3 regions of the Bacillus sp. CGMCC 1.16607 genome follow, and region 1 is predicted to be linked to each of the others. Evidence: riboswitches for the same ligand, from Rfam matches in the RefSeq annotation. Region 1 holds a riboswitch; each other region holds the start of a gene.
The links. A riboswitch is a leader RNA that binds a small molecule or an ion and turns the genes downstream of it on or off. The one in region 1 is predicted to bind cyclic di-GMP.

Region 2: another riboswitch for cyclic di-GMP. It lies ahead of ACFSO7_RS01010 (hypothetical protein); the one in region 1 lies ahead of ACFSO7_RS02250 (hypothetical protein).
Region 3: another riboswitch for cyclic di-GMP. It lies ahead of sinI (DNA-binding anti-repressor SinI); the one in region 1 lies ahead of ACFSO7_RS02250 (hypothetical protein).

What each region holds. Positions count from the first base shown of each region.
Region 1 is NZ_JBHUJX010000007.1:196,935-207,007, forward strand. It holds gene ACFSO7_RS02250 (hypothetical protein) at 1-1,029, opposite strand, end outside; cyclic di-GMP riboswitch class I at 1,151-1,235, opposite strand; gene ACFSO7_RS02255 (CAP domain-containing protein) at 1,416-2,915, shown strand; gene ACFSO7_RS02260 (arsenic transporter) at 3,618-4,973, shown strand; gene ACFSO7_RS02265 (DUF2642 domain-containing protein) at 4,995-5,651, shown strand; gene ACFSO7_RS02270 (amino acid ABC transporter ATP-binding protein) at 5,948-6,673, opposite strand; gene ACFSO7_RS02275 (amino acid ABC transporter permease) at 6,707-7,354, opposite strand; gene ACFSO7_RS02280 (transporter substrate-binding domain-containing protein) at 7,434-8,216, opposite strand; gene ACFSO7_RS02285 (sigma-70 family RNA polymerase sigma factor) at 8,555-9,037, shown strand; partial or broken gene ACFSO7_RS02290 (HAMP domain-containing protein) at 9,184-9,936, shown strand; gene ACFSO7_RS02295 (methyl-accepting chemotaxis protein) at 9,928-10,073, shown strand, end outside.
Region 2 is NZ_JBHUJX010000004.1:33,765-43,837, forward strand. It holds gene ACFSO7_RS01000 (methyl-accepting chemotaxis protein) at 1-588, opposite strand, end outside; gene ACFSO7_RS01005 (hypothetical protein) at 646-1,356, opposite strand; gene ACFSO7_RS01010 (hypothetical protein) at 1,418-1,786, opposite strand; cyclic di-GMP riboswitch class I at 1,918-2,004, opposite strand; gene ACFSO7_RS01015 (kinase) at 2,134-2,733, opposite strand; gene ACFSO7_RS01020 (M15 family metallopeptidase) at 3,031-3,711, opposite strand; gene ACFSO7_RS01025 (copper resistance D family protein) at 4,016-5,092, opposite strand; gene ACFSO7_RS01030 (copper resistance CopC family protein) at 5,094-5,723, opposite strand; gene ACFSO7_RS01035 (heavy metal translocating P-type ATPase) at 5,776-7,911, opposite strand; gene ACFSO7_RS01040 (ArsR/SmtB family transcription factor) at 7,904-8,272, opposite strand; gene ACFSO7_RS01045 (transporter) at 8,696-8,980, opposite strand; gene ACFSO7_RS01050 (VCBS repeat-containing protein) at 9,978-10,073, shown strand, end outside.
Region 3 is NZ_JBHUJX010000019.1:332,888-342,960, forward strand. It holds gene ACFSO7_RS14020 (HD-GYP domain-containing protein) at 1-193, opposite strand, end outside; gene map (type I methionyl aminopeptidase) at 351-1,100, opposite strand; gene ACFSO7_RS14030 (helix-turn-helix domain-containing protein) at 1,431-1,760, shown strand; gene sinI (DNA-binding anti-repressor SinI) at 1,810-1,956, opposite strand; cyclic di-GMP riboswitch class I at 1,988-2,080, opposite strand; gene motB (flagellar motor protein MotB) at 2,321-3,070, opposite strand; gene motA (flagellar motor stator protein MotA) at 3,063-3,857, opposite strand; gene ACFSO7_RS14050 (DnaJ family domain-containing protein) at 4,032-4,409, opposite strand; gene ACFSO7_RS14055 (hypothetical protein) at 4,585-4,743, shown strand; gene hutH (histidine ammonia-lyase) at 5,049-6,572, opposite strand; gene ACFSO7_RS14065 (DNA topoisomerase III) at 6,823-8,907, shown strand; gene ACFSO7_RS14070 (aminopeptidase) at 9,298-10,073, shown strand, end outside.

The DNA of each region.
Region 1 (10,073 bases):
TTCAAGCTCTGCCTTTGCTTTGGCTTCAGCTATTTCCTTCGCTTCCTGTTCCGCCTTTGCTTTCGCCTCGGCTTCTGCCTTTTCCTTCGCTTCTTGTTCTGCTTTAGCTTTTGCCTCAGCCTCTGCTTTCGCCTTGGCCTCTTCTTCCGCTTTCGCTTCAGCCTCTGCTTTTTCTTTAGCATCCTGTTCTGCTTTCAATTTTTCCATCTGGTTTATCTCTTCTTGGCTCGGGCCACTTGGTATGGTAGGGGGAAGCTTAACCCCTACAGGTGGCATTGGTTCTTCAATTGCATTAGGGTCAGTGGTTTCTTCTTTCCCATTTTGGTCTTCAGATTGAATAGACGAAATCAAAAAATCCATTTCATCAATTACGACTATCATGCCCTCTACCACATTAATTGAATAGTCTGTTAGTTGTTGTTTCCCATCTTTATCCCAAAATGTGACTTCTGTTGCCCCTTCATTTTTAAAATTATTTTTACACTCCTCTAACGTCCTATCTAATTCAACTTTCTTAAATCGGAATATAACCTTTAAAACGATATCGCCTTGATCCGTTGTTAAATAAAGAACTGTATCAGTAGAAACAACTATTTCATCCGACAATATTTCATTTAAATCATTTTTAACAACTATATTCGTATAGTTACTCTTCTCGAGATCCAATTTTATTTTTTCGACTGTTTTTCCAAAGGGACCCACATCAATTTGAACTTCCTTTTCTAGTTGAAATATGTATTCTCCGCCATCCATTATGACTTTAAATCCATCTTCAATCACTACATCATCTGAAACATCATTACCAGATAAATCTTTAACAACAATAGCGATATTTGGATTTAACTCTTTCCATTTCCCTACTGTCATAATGCCTTGACTATTATCTAAAATGATTTTTTTTGTTGGGGATTCTTCATTAGCAAAAGCCGAAGCATTAGAAAAAATAATAGCCGACAGTATACCATTGACTATCATCTTTTTTAAAAAATTTCGTCTTTTTTTCTTTAGTCCATCGTTCAAAAAAATCATTATTCGGTCTCCCCAACAGATTATTCTTCGTGTATAGAAATAAAAAAGCCTATCACTTACCCTAAGTAAAAATCTAAATTCAGGGATGAATGATAAGCAGGTATTTTTATTCTATTAAAATAAAGGCAACCCGGCGATCATTGTTCCATGACTTTAGACCCGTAGCTTTGCGTCCCTTCCTTTCGAAAGGTTTGCCAATTTATAAGCGGAAGCAAACTTGTAAGCCCCGACATTACGATAATTACTTTCATTCTACCATTACTACCCTATTTAAGAAAGTGTTTTCAGGAAGAAAATCCCATACAAAATTTTACATTTAACTAGAGTTATTTTTCCGATAATTGTCATGTTCATAGTATAATAGAAGGAATGAGAGGTGAATAAAATTGAAAAAATGGTTGAACATATGGCTCACCTCGGCACTTGCCATATTGATGATCGCAACAGTAGCAAGGAATGAGCCAATAAGCCTTCCCTTGAAAGATACGAAAATGTCTTGGAGCTATTATCCTGAGGGCTCGCCAAAGGGATTGGTTGGAATTGCATCACCAGTCATTTCCTATCAAATTAACATCAAGGGTGCAGATGATGATTATCAACTCCAAATGCTCCTTAACGGAAAAAAAGTGAAAGCATCCTACGATCCAAAAACAGGTCTCTTAACCTATAAACCAAATAAACTATCTGGAAAACAAACCGTCAATGTCCAATTAATCGTCTATGAGGAAAAAGCCCTCGACATTTCCTGGAATTTTACTGTCGACACAAAGACGATCAATCCATTTTTGGAAAAAGATATGAATGTGTTATCGACAGTCCAAGAGGAAGCCGTTCAGCAAATCAATTCCTACCGAACGACATTGAAATTGAACACCATTTCAAAAAATCCAGTCCTTCAAAAGTCATCGCAAGCTCATTCGAATTATCTTGCAGCTCAAGGAGATTCCGGGCATGATGAATTTTTTGGAGTACCCGGATTTACTGGAGAAAACCCATGGAATCGTGCTGCCTATTTTGGATATTTAGGGACTGTTGGTGAAGGCATTACGTATAAAAAAGTGTCAGGACATAGTGGCATCGTCGACTTGATGGATGCACCTTACCATCGATTAAGCATCATCGACCCTTTCGTTGAAGAAGCAGGGGTAGGATTTAACAAACAAGGTGATATCGTTGTCAATTACGGAAATCCTACTTTAATGGACAAGCCATCCCAAATTGTCCTTTATCCACATAATGGTCAGAATAACGTGAAGAACAGCTGGTTTGTTGCGGAAACTCCCAATCCGCTACGTTTTTATCAGCTTAGTGACATTTTTGTCGGTTACCCGATTAGCTACGCCTATTTTTCAAAAAACAAGAATGATCAATTAATTGTCGAAAAAGTGTCTTTGACAAATGTGGCAGGTAAAGCTGTGCCATTTTATCCAGTCACTCCATCGATTGATGACCACGGACAACATCATGTGTTTATCATTCCAAAAGCGCCGCTTCAGCCAGGTACCAAATATAAGGCTGTCGTAAGCGCCAAAGTAAAGACAGAAAATGGAACAAAGGATGTCTCTAAAATCTGGACCTTTACAACGGCTGGGAAACTGGCTATCAAAGATATTTATTTCATCAAACATGATCGAGTCAATTTCATTCAAGTCGACACTTTAAGTGGCGACGATCCGAACCAAATTGTCACCATAGAGAAAAACGGCAAGAAATACCTGGAAAATAGACATCATCAGCAGGTCACCTACAAAACGATTACACCAGGAACCTATGTATTGAAAATAAACAGTCCTCTATTTAAAGAGGTAAAGAAATATACGATTACCATTTCAAAAAATACCGCCAAACGCATGCAGAACGATGGCGATTGGGTGGTGAAATGGTAGAGAGCACTCCTAGGGGTGCTTTTTTATTTGGTTGGGCAAGTCGAAGGAGGCAGAAATTAGGTCTAATTGTGACAAAGTCCGATAGAATGGTGAACTTGTCCGATAGCACCCGTGGTTTGTTCGATAGGCTCCAGTTTTTGTCCGATAACAGCAGAATCCAGTCCGATAGACTTCAATTTTTCAACCAGATGTTGTTTTTTCCAGTAAGAATACTGTAATTTTGCCTTCCGTCCCCTCTATTAAATCCTGCCAACGATTTCTTGCACCTATCTGCACCTGCTCACCTTCATTTTATGACCTCCGACCAACAAACTCTCTATGTTTTCTCCCACTCTTAACGGGCAGTAAGATCCCCAACTCAAGATTCTACGAGCACAAAGAAGATAGGTGGGGGTCAACTGCCCGTAAAGGTCCGATTGGTTCAACTAACCATCAGTGGGGAATGAAGCCGACTAAGAACACTACGTCCTGTAGCAACTTCGGCACTAGCACTTCCTGTACGTCGATAAACCCCACTGATAGAAGTTTCACTTTCTCCACATCTATCTCTATTGGATATTTTCCCTAGTGTGACAAACATACATTTTAAGAGATTTGGTTATATAACCAGTCCTCCCTATAACTGGCTGAATATAGATATAGGGAATAGGACATGTAGAGATATTTGTCTTATAACATTTAATAAGAAAGGAGAATTTTTCAATGACAATCATGATAGGAATGACAATTTTCGTTTTCGTAATGACTATGCTAGTCATTTTCTGGAGACCAGGGGGAATCAATGAAGCATGGCCAGCTTCCATTGGCGCTGGGATTATCTTTCTAATGGGGATAGTATCACGGTCTGATGTGGTCGATATTATAAGTAAAATAGGAGGTGCCTCAATCACGATTATGGCAACCATCGTAATGGCTGTCATATTAGAAAGCTTTGGTTTTTTTCACTGGGCAGCTGCCAGACTTGTTACTTTGTCTAGAAATTCAGGATATCGTCTTTACTGGTACATTCAGCTGTTATGCTTTTTAATGACCCTTTTATTTAATAACGATGGCAGCATCTTAATCACGACTCCGATCTTAATTTTACTTTTAAAAAATCTTCGACTAAAGCCACACCAAATGATTCCCTACCTGTTGAGTGGAGCATTGATCGCGACCGCTTCAAGTGCCCCGATTGGAGTAAGCAATATTGTCAATTTAATCGCCTTAAAAATTGTCCACATGTCACTTTACATGCATACCGCGATGATGTTTGTACCAGCTACATTAGGATTATTGTTTATGTCATGCCTCATGTTCATCGTTGTAAAGAAGAACTTGCCGAAAACCTTGCCTAGCAGCACTCATGATATCGAGGAAAGTTTTTTCACAAAACATTTCCATCCACTAAAAGGAACCATTTCCGTTGAAACAAAGAGTAAACGGACAAAATTCATGTTAAAAGTGCTCCTATTTGTTTTTATCATGCGATGCCTCCTCTTTGTTGCTTCATTCTTCGCTATCCCGATTGAAATCGTCGCAGTACTTGGATCGTTGGCATTGCTTTTATGGCGCTGGTACACCCTCGGAACAAATCCTTTAGATATTTTAAAAAAGACGCCATGGCATATCCTCATTTTCGCTTTCTCCATGTACGTCATCATTTATGGATTGCATAATTCAGGTTTGACCGACCTACTAGTTAAATTTTGCGAACCAATTGTCAACCAAGGATTGCTCCAAGCAAGCTTTATGATGGGTGGATTAGTTTCTATATTGTCGAACATTTTTAATAATCATCCTGCCCTAATGGTTGGGACGATTACCTTAACGGAAATGGGCTTGGACCCGATCACGCTAAAAACCATTTACCTTGCCAACATTATTGGCAGTGATATCGGTTCCCTGTTATTACCAATCGGAACACTCGCTTCACTCATTTGGATGCATATCCTAAGACAAAATAAAATCAAAATTAAATGGAAGGATTATTTAAATGTCTCATTAATCGTAATACCACTCGCAACCTTCGTTACGTTATTTCTATTATTCTACTGGGTGCAAATCGTTTTTGCTTAATATAAATTGGAGGAGATTCGATTGAGTAAAAATATATTAAAATATATAGGGAATCAAGTAAGTGTTCACGTATCGGGAGGGAACCAATTTAACGGAATTTTGACTGATCTTGGGCAAGATATTCTCGTCTTATATAATGGTAGACAATTCCTTTATATTCCCCTTTCTCACATTCATCAAATTCAACTTAATATCAATACAGAAGAGCATGTGAATCAACCGACCGAAGCTTTTTTAACGGAAGAGATGGATCCGGTCACGTTTCAAAAAGTATTAAACAATGCGAAAAACTTCTCAACTGAAATAGCTGTCGTCGGAAGCGAAACCTTCCATGGAGTCATAAAGAATGTGTACAATGATTATTTCACCTTTTATTCTCCCATCTATAAACTCATGTACATTCCAATCAATCACTTAAAATGGCTCATTCCCTACGCTAAAGGAACTACACCGTATACAATGACGAACGCAGATCCACCGAATATCCCTTTACTACACACGCTCGAGGAGCAATTACGAACGGAAATCGGCAAATTAGTTGTGTTCGATGGTGGAGAAGACCCCTTTAAGATCGGTTTACTAAAAAACGTCGAACAATCCATCGTCGAACTAACCATCGCCAGTGGAGAAGCTGTATTTTTAACCATTGATCACATCAAATCGGTCCAACTGCCGTAATGAAACAGACTACATTTGTTTTTTTCAAAAAAAAGAGGCTTTCGTTTTCCCCGAAAGACCTCTTCCTCAAACATTTAACTCTTAAAAGATGTACCTACCATTATCATATTAAAAATGTATAGGGAAAGTACCCCTTTTTGGTAAGAAAAATAAAATCAGAAAGAGTAAATCTGGAAAATGATTTACTCTTTTTCTTTGGGTGAGTTTTTTAACATTTAAGAATTTGTTTAACAAACACAGTGAAATCCTCTGCCCATTTTCCTGAAATCATCCAAATTTATTGACCACAACCCCACTTACAATACCGAATCCAAAAATTCCTTTGTCCGCTGTTCCTTTGGTTGAGAGAATAAATCTTTCGGATGTCCGACCTCAACGATTTTTCCATCATGCATATAGACGACCCAATCGGCTACTTCGCGTGCAAAACCCATTTCGTGTGTGACGACAATCATGGTCATGCCTTCTTCCGCTAGCTCCTTCATGGTGGCAAGAACTTCCCCTACTAGTTCTGGGTCAAGAGCAGAAGTAGGTTCGTCAAACAGCATGATTTCTGGCTTCATCGCAAGCGCCCTTGCAATGGCGACGCGTTGCTTTTGTCCACCTGATAATTTGGAAGGATAGACATTTTCTTTATCAGATAGGCCTACTTTTTTAAGCAGTCTGATCGCATCTTCACGCGCCTGATCCTTTGGTATATTTTTTACATAAACAGGGGCTTCCATTACATTTTCAATAACCGTTTTATGCGGGAATAAATAGAAATGCTGAAACACCATTCCGACCTGGCTTCGCACCTTATTCAAGTCATGCGTGTGCTGTTCAATTTGCTCCCCAGTAATAAGAATATTTCCACTATCCTTTAATTCAAGGAAATTCAAGCAGCGCAGGAGTGTGCTTTTTCCAGAACCACTGGCTCCAATCAAGCAAACCACTTCGCTTTCTTTCACTTCCATATCAATATCCTTTAGGACGTGGAGCTGGCCAAATGATTTATTTAATTTTTCCACTTTAATTTTCATCGATTTACTCAAAATTCGGTCTCCTCCTTTCCTTTAATCACTGCTGGCCATTCGTTTTTCCATTTTTCTAACAAGAATCATGAAGAATAAAACAAGCACTAAATAATAGACAGCAACAATTAATAAGAAGGTCATATAATCATAGTTATTTGAACCGTACGTTGTCGCCACATTGAATAGCTCGTACATTCCGATAAAGGAGGCGAGCGACGAATCTTTTAAGGCAATGATGAACTGATTTCCCAAAGGCGGCAGTGCCCGCCGAAAGGCTTGTGGAAGAATAATTCGCCTCATCGTTAATTTAACCGACATCCCAAGCGATCGCCCAGCCTCCATTTGCCCTATATCGATCGACTGGATTGCTCCTCTGAAAATTTCAGCAATATACGCCCCATTATGGAAGGCAAGACCTAATACCACTGACCAAAACTGAGAAATATTCAACGACGTTAATCCAAAGTAAAAGACAAATATTTGTACAACCAACGGAGTGCCCCGAACGAGGAAAATGTAAATATCGGCAATCCATTCTAAAACCTTTACCTTAGAAATTTTGAAAAAAGCAAAGAAAAGTCCAATAAAAATAGCGATAAAAATAGAGACAACCGTCAATTCAAAGGTTAATAGCATCCCTCTCAAGAAAACAGGATACGTATCAATAAATTTAGTTAAAAAATCCAAAAGCCTACCTCCTTCCGATTATTATTTTTCAAAACCATATGCCAGGAAGGAGTTCCTAGCATATAGTTGTTATTCCGTATTATTCCTTCTCAGGATCGACCGTGATATCTTCACCGATATATTTCTCACTAATTTTCGCTAATGTGCCATTTTCTCTTAATGTTTCAAGCGCTTCGTTCACCTTTTCTAGCAGCTTTTCATTTCCCTTTGCGATCGCAATCGCTTGTTCACTTCGGCCGAGCAATTCTTTACCGACAATCTTCATTCCTGCTCCGATCGCTTCTTTACCTGTAATAAAATCGGTAATTACGGCGTCATGCTTTCCTCTACTAAGTGCCTCTAAAGCCGTCACATCGCTATCATAATATATGATATTTTTCGAGATGGGACCTGCGATATCCGCATAAGTTGAGCCCTTTGAAACGGCAATTTCTAAATCCTTCAAACTATCAAGCGTTTCGTTCGAACTATCTGGACGAACAAAAACTTGCGGGCCAGAATAATAGTATGGGGTAGAAAAATTCACTTCTTTTAAACGCTCTTCATTAATCGTGTGACTCGCAACCGCTGCATCAAAACGCCCTGACTTGACACCTTCCACAATCCCACCAAATTTAAACTTTTTCTGAACCGGATCCAATCCTAGCTCCTTAGCGACCGCGTTGCCGACATCAATATCAAACCCAGACATTTTTCCTTTTGCATCGGTCACACTAAACGGCTTAAATTCACCTGATGAAGCAAAAGTAAATTTCCCCTTCTCTGCCAAATCCATGCCATCCGTTGATCCGCCCTTCGAACCGCATGCAGTTAATGCCATGATCGAAGCCCCTATCAGTATCCCTTTCAGCCACTTTTTCACTGTACTGTTTCCCCCTCTATTTTAAAGTTTCTCTTTACCATTCCTATGCATTCTTTTTTGTAAAAATCACTCTATCAACGCTATTTATTTGCCAAGCCCCTTACTATTGGAGAAAACTGACAAATTACTAGAATGGCAACTTTTTAAAAATTATAGTTATCTCGACGGAATAACTGAAAACGCTAACTAAATTAATTTATTAGTGGCACATTAGTTTATTTAATTAAAAAATCGCCCTCATAACTGAGAAAGAGCAATTCGATAAAAAAATAGATTCTAGATATGGTAGAAGTACCCGGGAATACAAAGAAAAGCGCGCTTTCCGAAAGGTAAAGACAGTGGAAAACTTTGAACAACTACTTTCAAATTATGAACCGATGATATATAAAATCATCCGTTCACTGAACATTTACAAAAACCATCAAGAATTCTATCAACTTGGGCTCATTGGTCTTTGGGAAGCCAGCAACCGATTTAACCCTACCAAAGGAAACTTCACAAATTACGCTTACACGTATATAAAAGGGCTGTTTCTTACTGAAATGAATCGATCGAAAAAACATGAAGAGAGAACGGTACGCGCAGAGGAGGATTTTTGGGAATTAATCGAAGATACCCATTTCGACGATTCAATAACAAAAAAGCAACTTCTCCCCTTCTGTAAGTACTTAACCGACAATCAGAAAAAATGGCTTTTTCTTACATGCGTAAGTAGTCTTTCAGTTAAGGAAATCGCCGAAAAGGAAAATGTCTCTCTTTCTGCTGTGAAAAATTGGCGGGCAGGTGCGCGGGAGAAATTGAGAGTCGTGATGAATAAATGATTGCATTGGTCAACCGAGATCTTCGGTTGGCCTTTTTGATGGCTCAACTTAGCTGGTCTTCTATCAGTGATATTTTCCCACTTAAGATAGCGTAAATTTTTCCGATATAACATAGTGAAAAAAATACATAAAGGGAGACAAACAACATGAAATTCACCGTTGGGAGAAAATTGTATGCCGGCTTCTTGGCTGTAACGCTTTTACTAGCATTAATTTCCTGGGTCGGTTATGCACAAATGGCATTTGTCGATAAAGTCTATACGAACTTCCTAGATGACCGCGTAAAACAAATGCTTCTCATTAAAGATATGAATAGTACGATGAATTATCAACAGGTTACCGCAAGAGGCTATTTATTACTAGCAACCGAAAAACAATTGGAAGAATACAATTCTGCCAAACAAGAGTATTCAAAAATCACAGCTGAACTAGAGAAAATGATGAAGTTTCCTAAAGGAAAAGAATATTTTCATTCCCTTGAAAGGCTTGCGATCAGCTATGACAACAATGTCCAAGAAGCCTTTGCTCTTAAAGATCAAAATGACGAAGGATATCTTGGAGTTATGAAAACGAAAATGGCTCCACAGGTTGAGGCTTATTATAAACTTTCCGGAGAATTTATGAAGTTCCAACAGGATCTATTAATGAAAGAAAAGGAAGAAATTGAACAACGAGTTGCAACTGTAAAATTAATCATTCTTTCAGTCAGTATTTTTGCTGTCGTTTTAGCAGTTGCGATTGCCTTCTTTATTGGTCGTGCGATCACAAAGCCTATCCTTCAGGTTAATTCACAATTAAAAGAGATTGCTGAAGGTGAAGCAGATTTAACAAAAGAAATAACTATAAAGTCGAAAGATGAGCTAGGTGATTTGGCTCATTATTTTAACCAAATGATTGCCAACCTTCGCACACTCATTCGACAAGTGGCGGTGACGACTGAACAAGTCGCAGCAAGCTCCGAACAATTAAATGCGAGTGCGGAAGAAACCTCTAATGCTACCGAGCATATTACGTCTGTCATTCAGGACGTGGCTTC
Region 2 (10,073 bases), on a different contig from region 1:
GCCGATTTCATGAGATTTTTCTCCGAGTTTATTTATTGCATCAAATGTTGTATTTACTGTTTGATTAAACTGTTCCATTTTTTCTAAGGAATCCTTTAGCTTCTCGTTTCCTTCTTGAGTTAACTCTAAGGTAAGGTTCGATTGTTCTGAAATTTGATTTGATCTCACTGATAGATCTTCGATAGCCTCTGCCATTTCTTCCATAGATGCAGCGCTTTCTTCTGTAGCTACTAATTGTTTCTTTAATCCTCTACCTACCTCATCAATTGCCGCTCTAACAATATCCGCTTTCTCAGAAGCATATTCACCGATTTCTGCGAGATTTTCTCCTTTTTCATGCACATCTTTTGAAAATGAAAAAAACTTCTCCCTTATACTGCTGAAAAACTCAACCATTTGATTAAATATAGCGTAATCAGAACTTCTTTCATCAACTTTGTTTATGATATTACCTGCTGATATTTCTTTCATTCCATTTAGTATTTCTTTATTAATATGAGGATGATGTTTTAGCGAAAAATATCGGTAAGCAAAATACACCGAAACTCCTATTAAAATAACAATTATACCTAGCATAATAGCTTCCATGATAAATAAATCCCCTAACTCCTATTAATTATTGAAAATGACTTCATTATGAATATTTTAAAGTTCCTTTAAAAGGATATATGTTCCATCCGCTACATTTGCAGGAATACCATTCAACTTACTATTATCCTGATATTTATGAACAATATCATTTCCTTCTAAGTCTTTATATTTTTTCATATTATGATATTTTTCCATTACTCGTATCGACTTCGGGTTTGTCGCTTCACCTAAAACAGCCTTCAACCCTTGTGAGGATGCCTTTGTTATCAATCTATTTCCTAATTGCTGAATAATTTCGTGACGGCCATGTTCAGCTATTACTCCTATCATGAATAAGTGTAATAACTCTCCATCTTGGATGTCTTTTCCGTTTCGTTTTTTATAATCTTCCATGAAACGTTTATCCACATCCTCCAGTACACGCAGAATGACATTCATATCATAAAAAGAACCTTCAAATATATCTTCTCCGATAATCTCTGGTGCATTTGTATCTCCAGCAAGAACACCAACAACTTTTTTATTACAGTCCTGAGCGACTGCGCAATATCCCTGCTCTACTGTAGATTCTAAATAATCCTTGGTAAACTTATAGAAATCTTCATAACCTATGTTTAATTGACCTACCATCGGTTCCTGAACCCATTTTCCTGAAACATCCATTCCAACAAATGAACGAGCTAGACACTCAGCTGCTTCCTGAATTAAAGCTGTTTGTTCCTTCGTTATAATTTCATATGTATACAATTCTAGTGTTGTTTGCACTTATTGAACTTCCTTTCAAATTTCAAAATAAAAGCCCCTTTTAATGTTTTGGGACCTAGCGTTATATCGAATGAGGGACACGATCGACAAATGTACCTGGGAAATCAATTCTTTCAAGTGCATTTCTAACTTGCACTTGAGCAATTTTAGATGAAGGTTTTACTGCAAGGATATCCTTGAAACCTAAGCTAGAATAAAATTGCATCGTTTGCTCTAATTGCGGTACTACTTTCGACGGGACTGGTGTTTGGTGAGTCGCATCGACAACAAACGTATAATCTTTTCTTGATACTTTATTAATTGTTTCCTGTAAATCTATCATATAACCTTCTGCATCCTCAGCTCTCATTAATCCATGCACCTGTACATGTACTTCCTTCGCAGATTCATTAATGGCCATTTTATATTTCTTTTTATCTACAACTATCATCTCTGATCTCCTTTTTTCCTATAGTCTGCTATACTTCATTGTCGACCTTGCACGGTTTTTCTGGGAATTTTAAAAAATAAAAGCTATCCCCTATGTAGATAAGGATAGCCAGATAATCGATTGTTATTATACTTGGCAACCCGACTATCATTATCCAAGAGGATTTTAGACTCGTAGCTTTGCGTCCTTACCTTTCGATAAGTTTGCCTTTTTCAATTTTTTTAAATAGTTCTAATCTCACACTAATATATTACTATTGCATTATAAATTAATTACATTTTTTTGTCGAATTAGAAATATTTTCTTAATTTACAGACAAAAGGACTAACACATTTTAGATAAAGCTATTAAGATTTTAAAACCATATTAGCTTGTGCCTTTGGAAAAACAGTATCTAGGTAAAAGTCTTCTGCTTTCCAGTATCTATTTTGAAACTTTTCAATATTTTTTTGGGTATTTTCACTTTCTCGTTTAAATCTAATCTCCCTTGGACAATCCAAGTAAATGACAAAATCAAAATAATCTCTCCATTCCTTTCTCTGAAGAAATACACCCTCAACAATAATTAGGCAATTTTCTGGTAAACTGATAGTGTGGGTACTATGAGTATCATGCGATGCTTCATAAAGTTGGAGAGTTACCTGTTCTGAAACTTTTAATTTTTGAAAAAGGGATTCTTTTAAGCTGTTAATATCCCATTGTAAGTAGTAGTACTCATACCATTCTTCATAGGATGTATTGTATCTTTTATTTTGTTCAACAATATAATCATCTAGATGAAACACCAATACAGTTAATTTACCCTCTTGCTCTTCCATCTTTCTAATATGATTTACTAATGTAGTTTTTCCTGATCGGCTTAATCCATCAATCCCTACTATAAAACGCTTTTCTTTGTCAGCCATTCCTGAAATAGTTTGTATTATTTCCGTTACTAGCTCTTCCAAATAATTACACCGCCTATCTAGTTAGCTTCAACGCTATGCAGATCATTTTATTTTTTTCTTTTTCCTTTACTCGTTAGCTCTCCTGCTATTAAGCCCAGGAGAAAATTGGTAATAATCAATTCACTTTCACCGGTCACAATTAATGTTAGAACAATAGATACTATCCCAAATAAAAAGCATTTAATGTCATATAAACCTCTCACTTAACCTTTCGATTATTTTTGTGTATTTTTTTAGATTATCATTTCTTATTGTTCCAGAAGTCTCCTTTTAAAATGAATCATAAGTATGTATAGTCTACTTCTTTAATAATTTCTTTAGTTCATTCTCTGATACAGGTAAGTAAAGCGCGTTTTTAGCATCAGTCATTACTGCCCAATACTTATCACCATATGACCAATGCCACCATTCCGTAAAATAATTAACAAAACCAACCGCTACCAAGGCTTCTGCAAGTATCTTTCTATTCTTCTTTGCTTCTAAACTTATATTTTCAGCGTCAAAATAGGTCGCATAATCTGTTTCATGAGGAATAGCATCAAATGGTGTACCAAGATCAAGTTCTCTCCCATAAGAATCTATAAGGGTTATATCCACGGCAGCCCCCGTTGGGTGAGGTGCCACTTCGGGTGGAGCCACATATTTTGAGGCTTCAGCCCTTATAGCGTTTATTTCCTGTATGTTGGAAGTCTCTTTAATTCGATTCATTGAATTTTCAATAGCCATTTCTTGAACATGTAAAGGCCTGTATCCCTCTTTAAGGAGAAAAGACAGACCTTCCGGAAGTAACTTTTTTGCTAAGGAAAGCTTAGTTGCAATCGATAAGCGAACACAAGAAAAATAACGACTCCTCTGTTCAAGAGTTGGGTCTATTTTAATACTAGGGTCAAAGATAGCAAGATTTACAAACGGTTCATTGTAATTAGGATCAACCATCATATTATTTATTCTAGTGTCGCTCATCAAGATTTTCTCCATAATTTTATTCCTCTCCAATGTAAAAATACATCCAATCTTCCTGTTACCACTTGCTCAAACACTACATTTTCAAATTATACTCTTCCATTAATTACAATAGAAGTTTCTTTAATGATACGCTCCCTCACTTGCCATTATTTAGACATAGCTCCCTATACAGAGGTTTCAAAAATAATCCAAATGATCAACCTGTAAATTCCGAGTCCATGCGTCGTAATCACAAGTAGCTACTGCAACAGGATTCCCTCCCCGAAAAAATGAGCCGCCATTTCTATGGCAGCTCATTTTAGTCTATTCAGGCAATTTAAATATTTAAAGTATTCATTAACCCCAGATAGAAAGCTAATATATAGCTAATTCCAAATAAGACCGCTAGTATTGGCTTAACTTTTTTAAAACTAGCCAAAATCAAAAGCAAAAATAGGATAGAAAGGGTAATCAGAATGATCGAATGGAAAGAAGGGTTGATTGTCAAATGAAGAATAGACGAGATATCCTTTCCTATTAACCACTCTACCAATTTAGAAGCACCTTCTGATTTAATGGTAAATTCCACCTCATGTGGAGGTGATAAAGTCCCCAAAATACCAGTTACATAAAAAATAAGAAATATGAAAATACTCTCGGTCTTAATCCAAGGAAGAGGATTAAAAGATAAATTTGATAAAGACCTTTTGGCTAAAACTCCATTTATAAAAGCAAAAACTAAAACAGGTATAATAGAAATGTGTTTTAAAAGTAACATCTGCCCATAAGGTAGTACCCATGCTTTAACATAATCCTCCGGTTCCACCACAAAAAACATTAGGAATAGTCCACTAACTAAGATAACGATTAAGCATATACTTGCTAATGGGGTAAACCATTTTAGAAACTTAGACCAGAGGGGCTGCTCTTTTGCAAACCAGGCCACATGGATTAATATCCCCGTCCATAATGTAACTACTAGAAAATGAATTGTATGAGTAATTGTTCCAGTTAAAAAGGACAATGATGCCACATGGCTAGAGTATCCTATAGCTAAAATCATAAGAAATAACAATAATGCTTGTAAATATTTAGATCCTTCAACATAAAGGGTCATCCACAAAAAGGTTGCCATAAAACCGATAAATATCCAAGCTCGTCCTACTTGAAAATCGGTAAGAACAGAATGTGTCGCTAAATTTAACCCTACACTATCTTTAAAATAAAATATCACCTGTATCACAGGTCCAAGAGAAAATATAATAACGCCAAGTGTGGACAGGAGTAAAGCAGGTTTGGGTAGATAGATTTTAGGTTTATTCTCTTGTGATACGAATTGTAAGGCTACGTGTCCTACTAAAAATGAAAACATAAGGTAATTACCGAGTTCTGCAATAGGTATTAAGAAATTCATATTAACTCTTCCTTCTAAAAAGCGATCGGATACCCACAATGAAGATCAAAACAAAAACTACTATGCTAATGGTTCCCACCATGTTGTTTGATTTATTTTGACCGCTATTATTTTGTGAATCGGTAGTCTTATCATCTTGCTGTTCAGCTGATTCATCATTAGTAGGTGGATTTTGCGTTTCAACATTGTTTGATTCTTTTTGTACTATAAATGGAATAATACCTTCTATCGCATGTCCGTCTTCCCCTGCTATTCTCCATTTTACTGTATAAGAGCCATTGTCTAATGGTTGTGATAGTGTGCCAATCATTTGAGTTTCTTGTACTTTCACCTGATCAAGTGGGATTTTAATTTCACCTTTCAGCAATTCCATCGTGCTTAGTTCCTCAATTTCGCCTTCAAACTGAAGGCTGATTTCCACCAAATTACTATCAATAATTTGTCCCTCTTGAGGAAAGGAAGACTTGATTTCAGTATGGGCATTAACCATTGTTGGTCCAGTTAATGTAATGATTAATATGATTATGTATAATAGTTGCTTCAAATCTTTCCCTCCATTTGGATACCAGTAATTTTTCGATACAACATAAACCGGTGACCAGCATTTATAAATGATCTGGATTCCAGCCATTATTCACTTACTCTCTCCCTTAAAAAAGCTTCCCAATAAAGGGAAGCCCATCTTATTTATCTTTTACTCGGAGAAGTCGTAAGCTGTTTAACGTAACAATAAGAGTAGCACCCATATCTGCAAAAATAGCAATCCACAATGTTAACCATCCAGGTACTACTAATAATAAGGCGACAAGCTTAATTCCTAATGAAAAAGTAATATTTTGTTTAATAATGTTTAATGCTCTTCTACTTAGTTTTAAGGTAAACGGCAGTTTTCCTAGATCGTCTGCCATTAAAGCAATATCAGCTGTTTCTAATGCCGTATCTGTTCCAGCGCCACCCATAGCAATTCCGACCGTAGAAGCCGCTAAGGCTGGTGCATCATTCACGCCATCACCGACCATTCCTACTCGGTCGTATTTATTTCTTAATTCCTTGATAAAGGCTAATTTATCTTGTGGCAGTAATTCTGCTTGAATATCTGAAACACCAACTTGTTTACCAATGGCATTTGCCGTTCCGGAATTATCCCCTGTTAGCATAATCGTTTTTTGAACACCAAGTGAGTGGAGTTTTTGAATAACGTCCTTACTGTTTTCTCTTAACTCGTCAGCCACCGCCAGTAATGCAACGACTTCTTTTGAAGTACCGGCAACCATTACCGTTTTTCCTTGGTTTTGAAGCTCTATAATTATGCCTTTTAAGTTGTTAGGAATGCCGTTCGGTACGATTTCGTCAAACAAATTCGGACTACCTACATAGTACGTTTCACCATTTACGTTTCCTTTAATCCCCTTTCCGGTTATGGAAGAGAAGTCTTCAATGGCAATGCTTTTATAAGGTAAATTATCTTGCTCCGCTTTTTTCATAATCGCTGAAGCCAATGGGTGTCCCGATCCATTTTCTAAAGCCGCAATGATGGTTAGAATCTCATTTGAGTTTGTATTTGGTTGCGGTAAATAGTCTGTAACCACTGGTTCACCTTTTGTTAAGGTGCCTGTTTTATCAAAAGCAATCGCTTTTAGCGCTCCCATTTCTTCTAAATGAATTCCACCCTTAATCAAAACACCATTTCTCGCAGCATTTCCAATTGCCGTCACAATTGATACAGGAGTGGAGATGACCAAAGCACATGGACACCCTACCACTAGCACAGCTAATCCTTGATAAATCCACTTACTCCAATCGGCATCAAATAGCAGCGGCGGAAAAATGGCAACTCCTATTGCAATTAAGATAATAATCGGTGTGTAGTATTTAGCAAAACGATCAACAAATGCTTGAGAAGGCGCTCGTTCTGCTTGAGCTTCCTCAACTAAATGAATAATCTTGGCAATTGTGGTATCGTCCACATGTTTGGTTACCTTAACTTCGAGAATCCCTTCCTCATTTAAAGTTCCCGCAAAAACTTCATCATCCACTGTTTTGGAAACCGGAACTGATTCACCTGTGATGGCGGCTTGATTGACGGACGAAAGGCCTTTTACTATGGTTCCATCCATCGCAATTTTTTGGCCTGGCTTAACAACCATGATGTCTCCAATACGGATATCATCGACCTCAACCATCAATTCTTGATTACCTCTCCGAATCAAGGCTTCTTTTGGTGCAATATCCATCAAGGAACGTATGGATTGTCGTGCCTTATCCATTGAATAGGATTCAAGTGCTTCACTGATGGCGAACAAAATCACAACCGTTGCGCCTTCTCCCCATTCCCCGATAAATGCAGCTCCTATAATAGCAATTGTCATTAATGTTCTCATATCAAACTGTAAACGGACTAAATTTTTAAGTCCTGTTCCAAACAAACGATAACCACCAATGATAATGGAAGCTGTATAAGCGATAACCGATGTCATACTCTCCTCACCGTTTAATTCTCCTGATACCCACCCCATTAGTAAGAAAACTAGAGATGCAATAACAGTTGAATGCTTCTTCCAAAATGGTTCTTTCACTTCTTCAAATCGTTGTTTTTCAGGTATCACTTTCAATTTTTCAAAAGCGCCTGCTTTTTCAAGTTCTTCAATGGTTGTATCCCCATATACGGTAAGTTTGGAAGCCCCAAAATTGACACTAGCATCTGAAACACCATCCAGGTGTTTTACGTTCTTTTCGAACTTAGTGGCACAGCCAGCTCATGAGAATCCTTGAATTCGGTAAACCGTTTTTGCCTGTGATTGCTCTAACGCCTTATCCATTTGCTTTCCCCTCCTGTTGATGCATAAAGGCAATTTGTATCAATTGTTTAACATGATCGTCATCCAATGAATAAAAAACTAATTTGCCTTCTTTTCGATATTTTGCTAACCCTAAATTACGGAGCAATCGTAAATGATGAGACGCGGTAGCTGTCGTACAGCCTACAATATTAGCCACATCACACACACATAATTCATCTTCCTCATTTAAAGCAAAAGCAATCTTTACCCTAGTATCATCGGCTAATGCTTTAAATATTTGCGATACAGCCAAAGTATTGAGTTGGAAAACTGTTTCTTTGACTCTATTTACTTTCTCTTCGTCAAAACAGGTTATTTCACAAACATCATCATGCTTCAATTCTTTCACCATCACTTATTCAAATACTTATTTGATTATTAGTATATGTAGAAACTTTCTTATGGTCAAACATTTATTTGAATGATTTATTTGAATGATTTTTTTAAAAGATTTTGCTATAAATAAAAAGCCAACATTTTAACCTATGTAAAATGTTGGCTGGCCGAAATATTTTTAGTGATTATTCAAATCGTTTAACTCAAAGTTAGCATTAAGGAATAGTTCCCTTTAAGTCAGATTCGTCAAGTATTATTATTTCAGATCTTCTGCTTTTCAAGTGGCATAGTTTTTTTTCAGTGGTGTAAAAATTGTTATCACCAGGGCAACAACTGCTAAAATCATGCCTCTGCCCGGATATTTCTAAAGCTAACTTAAAAGGGTAAAAGAGCCTTGTGGGTTAATTTCCACTAGGAGTTTTTGTTTTTAGTACAAAGTAGGGATTGGATAACAGGCAACCGTTTCAATTAATCTTTCATCAAAACCATAGAACGTCCAAAATGTACCATTCCACCTATATCCTGCAACTTCGCCATATTGGAGGTACGTAGGATAAAACCAGAATCCCTCCCCATTTACTAGCCAAACATAGGTGTAGTTATTTAAACAATCGACTAAATAGTGTGAAGGAAACGGTTTTGGTGGAACGTATGGCGGTGGAGGAGATTGTGGTTGTTGTCTCGTTGAACCTTGAGGTGGAAAAAATGCCATATATATTCACTCCCTTATTAGATAATTACCCAATATAGTATGTTGATAACTTTAAAGAGTTAAAAACTGGGGTAAAATCCAAGGTGAATTGGAATAAAATTTATTGAGCTTGTGATTGATCTTTTATTTTAGACCCCTTTTTAAAGCTTCAAGAAAAACAGATGGTATTTTTATGCGCTGTTGAATAGTGGTATAAAACCTCCGTTTTGTGTGGAGGTTTTCAATTTTGTCCCTTTAGAGTACACCCTATTGTATATAATGATTGGACCTATGTCCCAATTTTTAAGGAATTATTCGTACAGACTCTTTTGGAGCTAACTCGTCATAGTCTGTAAGGACGGGAAAACATTGGTGATTCACCACGGGGATTTAGGGGAACACTAGCTGCAGGATCTGGGAAGCAAACAGACTTGAATGTTTTGAAAACGATCGCATGTGGCACAAGTGGTTTTTGATAATAGTTTAGAGTAAATACGAAACAGTAATGATAATTTTCAACTATCAATAAGAAAGAGGCTTTACGCCCCTTAATTCTTCTAAAAGTGACTAACAAATTACAATGATTTTATAAGAGTACAGGTACATTAACATCATAAAAACCAGTTACTCGGTCTCCAATTGAAACCATTCCATGATCTAGAAAATAGATTGTTGGACTAATAATGAAATTTACTATTGTACCATCCTCTCTTAAAAGGGACATTAATTTAAAACTTTTCCCTCTCCAGAACTTATTAAATGATCTTGAATCATCGTAACCGTACCAGAAAAGAACTGAATTTTTTCATTTTCCCCCTCCTTAATGATTAATAATGAATGAAAATTAATCCTCAAAAGCCTTGAAGGATAAAATGTCTGAATGTAATTTCAGTTGGCCTTATAAATATTATGATGATGGCAATTAGATATTACATTATCCATGCAATTAAATAAGCACAATAATTCTATTAGGCTATTAGAAAATGATGATAACATTCGGAATGAAAAGGAGTATGTTATGTATAATCATTATTCTTTGACTAATCAGCAAAGTATTGTATCGTTTGTACGTGGTGATGTAACTGGGGATAGAGTACCTGATAATGTCTATTTG
Region 3 (10,073 bases), on a different contig from region 1:
CATCCATCGAAATCCCAAATGAAACGGCATCTTCAATAAAAAGGTAATATATATCCATACTTTTTAATTTTTCTAAATAAGTCGGATGAATTGTCCGCCCTGCTGCTAACAGCACCCTTTTTTGTTTATCAAAAACTGGTCGTGCTAGCTGCATTGTTTTTTCATTGTAATCGTCAATTGTTATTAATCTCATACGAACCCTCTTCTTTGAATTTGCCTTTTTATTATCTATCTCAGGCGCCATCATCGGCTCGAAGTCAAAAGCCCATCCGTCATAAAGGTTAACGAAAAACCAACAGCCGTCTTGATCGTTTGCTTGTCGCTTAAAGCTTGGCGCCTTTCTGCTTTTCTTAAACTTGTTCTGTTAAAATAATCGCTCCATCCTTTGTAATGGCAATGGTATGCTCATATTGCGCAGAATTTTTTCCATCAATTGTTCTTGCGGTCCATTTATTATTATCCATCTTCGTCCGGTAATCACCGATATTCACCATCGGTTCAATCGTAAATACCATTCCCTCTTTCAGACGTGCCCCTTTTCCAGGCAAACCATAGTGTGGCACATCAGGTTTCTCATGAATGGTTCCACCAATTCCATGACCGATAAAATCCCGAACAACGGAAAAACCTTCTGCCTCGACAAATGTTTGGATTGCATGACCGATATCACCAATACGATTTCCTGGTTTTGCCACTTCAATCGCTTTATAAAGAGATTCCTTTGTTACTTTTAAGAGCTTGGCGGTTTCTTTAGAGACTTCGCCTACTGCATAGGACCAAGCGGAATCAGCTAATCCTCCATTTAGATTAACGACCATATCGATCGTAACTATATCTCCCTCTTTAAGTGGCGTTTTTCGAGGAAATCCGTGACACACTTCATCATTAATACTGGCACAAGTAGCATATTCATATCCTTTATAACCTTTTTGTTCAGGTGTTGCCCCATTTTTTTTCAAAAAATTGTCCACAAACTCATTAATTTCCCAAGTCGTTACACCCGGTCTAATCATTTTAGCAATTTCTTTATGGCAGGCAGCAAGAAGTTCCCCAGCTGCCTTCATTTTATCTATTTCACGAGGTGATTTTAATATAATCAAAGTTTTCCCTTCTTTCCATTCAAAATCCATGTATTAAGGCTATCTTTCATTTTACCCCTTTTTTTAACATAGAAAAAGATTTATGCAGAACATTTTGTTAGGTTATATGTAGGATTTTGTTGTTCAAAGGTTTGATTGACTAAGTAAATTGTTGTCAGAAAACTAAGTAAAAGGCACCACTTTTACCTGTAGGAACAATGCACAAAGGTAATTTACATTTCAATCCTCCCTTTTTACTATTTCCATAAATTATCTGTTCTTTATATGGAACTTTTTAATTTATTTTGTTATAATGGTTAAAACTAAATACATTAAAGTGAGTGAATCTCAATGATTGGTGAACGTGTTAAACAACTGCGATTAGAAAAAAGAATGTCATTATCCGAAGTTGCCGAACAAGCTGGTGTGGCCAAATCGTATTTAAGTTCTTTAGAAAGAAACTTACAAACTAATCCTTCGATTCAATTTTTAGAGAAAATTGCTGCGGTACTAGGGGTGTCTGTCGATAATTTAATTCATGATCCGATAGATAAAGAAGATTTGGACACAGATTGGTTAAAGTTGGTCCAAGAAGCGATGGGCTCTGGGATATCAAAGGAACAATTTCGTGAATTCCTAGAGTTTAATAGATGGAAATTAAACCAAAGTAAGAATGAATAATTGACAAAAAAAGTATTTCTTCTCATGAAGAAATACTTTTTCATTCTCTTTATTTTTCAATCAATAGCTCTTTAATTTCATTCCCGTGTAGGAATTCTCTGATTGTGCTTAAGTCCATTCCAAGTTGCTTTGCTTCCATAATTAGTTGAACCCATTCTTTGTCTAAATCTTTTAACCAGTCCATTCTCCTACTCACCCTATCTCCCCCAAAATACATCATCTGTATCCCAGGCAGTTCAGCCATCATCGTAATGTGACTACATTACCTTAGATCTGCAACTTTGCGCCCCTACCTTTCAATAGGTTAGCCCTTTTCTGAATTCCTACTTAAGGATTATTTCTAAAGTTATTATATCTAGTTCATTTAGAGTAGGGTGTTGTTTCTTGTCATACACTTTACTATTCTAACCATCTTTTTCCAACAACTTCTACCAAATTAAGACATTTTGTGCTAACATGCTGAATTTTCATAAAAATTAGAATGTTACTACAACATCGAATAAGTCAAAATACTGCTACATAAGTCGAAAATAAATCAAAGAAGACTAAACAGAAAATGTCTAGTCTTGGTAACGCGGAAGAATTAATATCTCAACACGTCTATTTTTCGCTTTTCCTTCTTTTGTATTATTCGATGCTACTGGTTGATATTCACCAAATCCTGTTGCTCTAAATAAACGTGGATCTAATTTATCATTGTTTAATAAAACCTTTAAAAAACTAGTAGCCCTCATAGTACTTAAATCCCAGTTTGACTCGTATTTCGAATTATTAATCGGCACATTATCTGTATGCCCACTAATAATGATATTTCTTGGAGGATTCATAATGAGTAAACCCGAGATTTCATTAGCGACCTTTAAATCCTTTTTACGAATTTCTGCTTTTCCAGAATCAAATAACACATTATCTCGAATTCTTACTAATAAACCTTCATCCGTAAGCTCCGTGCCAAGTTTATTTTGTAGTTTATTATCACGAATATACTGATTAACCTTCCCCTGTATATCTTCTAATTCTTTGTGGTCTTGATCCATTTCCTCTTGTGTTGACTCTTCTTCCTTATCCTCTTTCTCTGCTTGTGTTACTTTTTCAAGAACTGGCGAAGGAAATTCTAATACACCCTCACCACCAGTGAAAATTTGATTAAACGCTTTTGACATAGCATTAAACTTTTGGGCATTAATCGAGCTCATCGAAAATAATACTATAAATAAAGCAAGTAGCAATGTTAAAAGGTCTGCGTAAGGTATTAACCATGATTCATCAACATGGTCTTCATGGTGATGCTTTTTTTTACGCCTACTCATCCTTTTTCACAACACTTTCCTCAAGGAATTTTTTACGTTCACCTGCAGGTAGATAAGAAGCCAGTTTTTGTTCAATAACTCTCGGCGCTTCCCCTTCCAAAATGGATAGAATTCCCTCAATCATCATTTGCTTTTGTTTTACTTCTTGTTTCGATTTTCGTTTTAATTTATTTGCGAAAGGATGCCACAAAACGTAGCCAGTAAAGATTCCCATTAGTGTTGCAACGAATGCCGCTGAAATTGCATGTCCTAATGCTTCGATGTCATTCATATAACCTAATGCGGCAATTAGTCCAACTACTGCTCCAAGAACTCCCAGTGTCGGAGCATATGTCCCCGCTTGAGTAAAAATAGCGGCACCAGACAAATGTCGTTCCTCCATCGCCTCAATCTCTTCGGAAAGAACATCGCGAATATAATCTGCACTTTGACCGTCAACAGCTAAAGATAGACCATTTTTTAAAAAAGCGTCGTCCACTTCATTTGTTTTAGCTTCTAAAGATAATAATCCTTCTTTACGAGCAAGTTGTGCCCAGTCTGAAAACATTCTTATTAACTCGGTGTGAGACATTAATTTCTTTTCTTTAAATAGAATGCCAAAAAGCTTTGGTACCTTTTTTAACTCATTTGTTGGAAAAGCAATGGTAACTGCTGCGATTGTCCCAAGGATAATAATTAGAAGTGCTGCGGGGTTCCCTAATGCAGACGGACTTACTCCCTTTAAGAACATCCCATACCCAACTGCTATGATTGCTAATATAATACCAATTAACGACGTTTTATCCATAAAACCGTTCACCTATCTTATCTCAAACTTTAAAATCTTTCTGTTATATTTTATTTCGACAATTTTTCTGTTTTCTTTAGAAAAATTTCGATACAAAAAAAGAAAGACTACAGGTATAGTCCTTCCAGAAACCTATTTTTTAGCGCAGCCTTGCCAAGGAATATGCGCTTTTAATTATTTAAACAATTTTTTATCAATTTTAGTTTCATAATTCTTAAACATAGATGAGTTCGTCTTTTTGCCTCTTTTCGACATAACTTGATTAAATCGAAGGAGTTTCTCATTTAAATTTTTTTGTAGTTTTTGTTTTTCATCAGGGTCTTCACAATTGCGCATTAATCCTTCAATCGTCATCATTTCTTGCTTTATCTTGTTTTCTTCATTTGAAAATCCAGCATTTTTCATTAAGCGATAAGCCATTCGTAAGTCTTCTGGAATTCCCGATAAATCTTCTAGCTTCAAAGGTTGACCAAAGCCAGGTAAATTTTCAAACTCCCCATCTTCATATGCCTTACGAATTTTATGATCTGAAACAATCGACGAAAAATCCATCAATAATCCCCCTCGAACAGCATGTTAATTCCTAATCTCATTATAAACGAAAGGGGAGAAAGATACATTTTATTAGTCTGAAACTTTTAATACTACGCAACTCATTTCCTCTTTACATACTTATCACCTATGAAGGGAAATCTATCGTTGTCAAAGTGAAAGGAGTCGATAAATTATGGCACGCGGAAATCATTTCGAACATAAAAAGAAAGGTCATCCAGGCGATCTTCCGAAAAACAATCAAGTAGAAAGACAGGCAAAACAAGCAATTGAGGATGAGGAATTCATTGTTACACAAGAAGCTTTTAAAAATCGGGTAGAGGAATCTGAATAATTAGAAAAGCGTAAGCGCCTTGATCAGCCCCGATAAAGAAGACTGGTCGATTGGCGAGAGAAGCGAAGCCAGAGACCTAGTCGCACTTATGCAAACCGTTCTTTGGTTTGCCAAGCAAATGCTTCGCCACCCAGAAAGTCGTTCTTTGACTTTTTGGGTGGCGAACTTTTGACCTCGAGGTCGACAAAAACGCGACGTCCTGTCGCATTGTCGACACTAGTACATCCTGTACGTCGGGGCTAGGCGCTGAAGCTGGACAATTTACAAAGGGATAAGTCCTTGAATTTGGACTTATCCCTTTAAAATTATGCTTCCTGTTTTGTGGTTGGATGAATCAACATTTCCTCAACAGAAGTGTTTTTCATCCATTCTGCTAATGCTTCAATATCCGTAGAGAAAATGCGATCCTTCACAATCGAAGGCATGATTTCACGAGCATTTTCAAACATGGATCTAGTCGCAGATGCCATTAGGTCGACCCCACGATACTCTAAAGCCTGCAGCGCACACATAATCTCGATAGCTAATACTCTACGTGCATTTTGAATAATTTGATATGCATGACGAGATCCGATTGTCCCCATACTTACATGATCCTCTTGATTAGCAGATGATGGAATCGAATCCACGCTTGCTGGGTGTGCCAGCGTCTTATTTTCCGAAACTAATGAAGCAGCACTATATTGTAAGATCATCGCACCTGATTGTAAGCCTGGCTCTGGACTTAAAAACGGTGGTAAATCATTTAGTTGTGGATTGACTAAACGTTCGATTCTACGCTCAGAAATATTGGCTAACTCAGCCACTGCAATTTTCATGAAATCCATTGCAAAAGCGATTGGCTGCCCATGGAAATTTCCACCTGAAACGACCATATCCCCATCATGGAAAATAAGCGGATTATCTGTTGCCGCATTGATTTCAATTTCTAATTTCTCTTTCACATAATCCAACGCTTGCCAGGATGCACCATGTACTTGTGGGATACATCTTAACGAATAAGCATCTTGTACGCGGACCTCTCCTTGGCTAGTTGTTAATTTACTATCCTTCAAGTAACCTCTTATTCTTGCCGCCGTATCTACCTGTTGCTTGTATCCTCGTGCTACATGAATTTCTTCTGCAAAAGCATCCATAATTCCTCTATGGCTTTCAAGTGAAAGGGAAGCAATGAGTTCTGCTTGATAAGCCAAATCCTCAGCCTCTAAATACCCTACCACTCCCATAGCAGTCATCGCCTGCGTACCATTAATTAACGCTAAGCCTTCCTTTGCCTCAAGCGTCAAGGGAGTCATTCCTTCTAAAAATAACACCTCGCCAGCTGGCATTCTCTTTCCTTGATAAAAGACTTCGCCTTCGCCAACAAGAGGCAAGACTAAGTGTGATAACGGCGCTAAGTCCCCACTAGCACCTAACGAACCTTGTTGTGGAATAACAGGAACAATATCTTTATTAAAATGCTCAAGTAATCGCTCAATGACAACTGGTCTGATGCCTGAATAACCCTTTAATAATGCATTCGCTCTTAATAAAAGCATCACTTTTGAAACGATTTTCGGGAACGGTTCTCCAACCCCACAAGCATGGGAACGGATCAAGTTAATTTGCAGCTCTCTCACATCATTTTGGTCGATAGGAACATCACTAAACTTTCCGAATCCCGTGTTGATGCCATAAACTACTTTTTGGTCTGCCACAATTTTATCAACCGCATCACGACTTTTTTGAACAATGGCTAAACTTTCCTTGGATGCCGAAACATTCAACCCTTTCTTCAATATCACTTTTACTGTGTTTAATGTTAATAAATGACCGTTTAATTCAACCATCTTTCTCACCTCTACCACTTTAATATAATAAAGAAAGAGCCTGGATTAATTTAATCCAGACTCTTTTGAAAAAAACTATTTAAATGATTAGTTGGGTTTGTATGCAACATCGCAATCCTCTTCCTTTAAGGAAACATTTGAATTATCTAAAAATACATACCATTCATTCTATTCTATGCTTTCCCCTCGAATTTTGTCAAGAAGCTACATTTTTCGGTATACTGTTAATGGAATGAAAGGAGTTTTTTTCATGAAATCATTAATTTTAGCTGAAAAGCCGAGCGTGGCTAGAGAGCTTGCTCGTGTACTTGGCTGTAAAAACCAATCCAAAAGCTATATAGAAGGCCAAGAATACATTGTAACCTGGGCTCTTGGACATTTAGTTGAACTAAAAATGCCTGAACAATATGATACAAAATTTAAAACTTGGAATTTAGAGGATTTGCCAATCATCCCTGACAAAATGGGATTAAATGTGATGAAACAAACACATCATCAGTTTCGGGCTATTGAAAACTTGTCTAAACGCAACGATATTGGTGAAATCATCATTGCAACCGATGCTGGACGAGAAGGTGAATTAGTTGCCCGTTGGATTTTGGAAAAAATTAGATGGCGCAAACCGCTTAAAAGATTATGGATTTCATCCTATACAGATAAAGCAATTAAAGACGGATTTAAAAATTTAAAGCCAGGTCAGCAATTTGAAAATCTCTATCAATCAGCCATTTGTAGAGCAGAAGCCGATTGGCTTATTGGCTTAAATGTAACGAGAGCTTTAACAACAAAGTATAAAGACCCACTCTCCGCAGGACGTGTGCAAACCCCTACTTTGACTCTAATTTTAGAAAGGGAGTCAGAAATCCAGAAATTTGTGCCGAAAGAATTCTGGACGATCAAAGTACCCATTGGATCAAGTGATGCCGAATGGGAAAAGGATGGCGAGAAGCGCATTTTCGACCTAAACACCGTTAATCGAATAAAGGAGCAGCTCGAAAATACAGAAGCTATCGTCGACAATGTGAAGAGAACAAATAAAAAAGAAGCTCAACCACTCCCTTATGATTTGACTGAACTTCAAAGAGATTGCAATAAACGGTTTGGGTTTTCAGCTAAAAAAACATCGACTGTCCTGCAACGATTATATGAACAATACAAATTGGTTACTTACCCAAGAACTGATTCGCGCTATTTAACAACTGATATGGAAGCAACAATGCTTGAGCGCTTACAAGCCATTTCATCCGGTTATAAAGAAGAAACCCAGCTACCGATTAAGAATGGTGGAAAGGTTTCTGCTAAAAAGGTGTTTAATAATGCGAAAGTTACCGACCACCATGCCATTATCCCTACTGAGGAACGACTTCGATTGGATCAATTGGATTCAGATGAACGGAAGGTTTACGACTTAATCACACGTCGCTTCCTGACATTGTTCTACCCTGAATATGAATTCGAAACAACTCATATCACTTTAAAAGCTGGGAAAGAAAATCTCGTCTTACGTGAAACGAATATTGTAAACCTAGGTTTTAAAAAGGTATTAACCAATCAAACGAATTCAAATGATAAAAAGTTACATTTAGATGTTGGCAAAAAGTTTTCGATTCGCTCTGTTCAAGTGTCAAAAGGTTTGACCGAACCACCAAGTCGCTTTACTGAGGCCGACCTATTAGGAAAAATGGAGAAATTCAGTTTAGGGACTCCTGCTACTCGAGCAGAATTAATTGAAAGAATTATTGAAACGGAAGTCGTAGAGCGCCAGAACGGGAAGCTTATTCCAACAGCTAAAGGTAAGCAACTTTTTGAGCTTGTTAACGATGAACTAAAATCTCCTGACCTGACTGCAAAATGGGAAGAGCAATTAGAGCTCATCTCCAAAGGAAAAGCGAGTCCAAAGGAATTTTTACAAAACATTCGGAAGCAAACTGAAAAGCTTGTTGGCGAGATTAAAGGTAGTAATAAAACATACCGCGCACATAATTTAACTGGTTCGAAATGTCCAGAGTGTGAATCATTTCTTAAAGAGCGAAATACGAAAGAAGGAAAAATTCTAGTTTGTTCGAGCCATGAATGCAGTTATCGCCGTCGCAAAGATCCAAAGCTTTCGAATCGCCGCTGCCCACAATGCCGCAAGAAAATGGAGATTCATGATGGCAAGGCCGGCGCCTACTTCCAATGTCGACCATGTAATTTAGTCGAAAAAGCCGAAGCAAAGAAAAAAGCCGTTTCTAAACATGAGGAACGCAAACTAGTTCAGAAATATTCTCAGAAAGAGGATGATTTCGGAACTAGTTTAGGGGATTTATTGAAGGCTGCTTTGAAGGACAAATAGTAAAGGTAAACAGTTCAAACTTTATTGTTTGAACTGTTTTCGTCTTAAATATGTTCACAAAATATACCTTGAAAGTTCACAAAATTGTAATATAATTAGATATAATAATATTGAAAAAAAGTAAAATCTGTTATATTAAGGAGTGGACGATCAGATGGAATGGTATGATTACTTGTCTCCTAATACTTTTACAGGCGTTTTAACATTTGTAAGCATTTTCACTTTTGGCGTTATTGCACATATAAAGGTCTATTCACATAAAGAACAATAATCTTGAGAGTGGGAGTAATCCCCTCTCTTTATTTTTTCAAAAAGGGAAATCAATTAGTTTATTTTTCTAATAATAGTCGTTACAATAAAATATAACATTCTGAAAAAGGGGTTTTGAGAATGAATGACTTTCAAGTAAAAATGGAGAAATATGCTGAGTTAGCTGTAAAAGTAGGGGTAAATATTCAAAAGGGACAAACCCTTGTAATCAATGGAACACTTGATGCTGCTGAGTTTGTAAGATTAGTTGTTAAGAAGGCCTATGAAGTGGGCGCACATAATGTCATTGTCAATTGGAATGACGATGCTGTATCTCGTTTAAAATATGAACTTGCTCCAGATGAAGCATTCCATGAATATCCAAAATGGAGAGCGAAGGAATTAGAGGATCTTGCTGATAACAATGCAGCATTCATGTCAATCGTTTCTTCTTCACCTGATTTATTAAAAGGCGTAAACCCAGAGCGAATTGGCAACTTCCAAAAAGCAGCTGGTGGAGCTTTAAAGAAATACCGCCAAGCTATGATGTCAGATAAAGTGAGCTGGACAGTTGTTGCAGCAGCTTCACCTGAGTGGGCAGCAAAAATATTCCCTAATGAGCCAAAAGAACAGCAAGTATCTTTCCTTTGGGAAGCTATCTTTAAAGCAACACGTTCTGATTTAGAAAATCCTGTTGAGGCTTGGAAAAACCACGACAAATCATTATATGAAAAAGTCGGACTATTAAATGAAAAACGCTATCATAAGTTACACTATAAAGCTCCAGGTACTGATTTAACGATTGAGTTACCTGAAAAACACTTATGGGTTGGCGCTGGAAGTACGAACGCACAAGGTCATGAATTCATGGCAAATATGCCAACAGAAGAAGTGTTCACTGTTCCGTTAAAAACAGG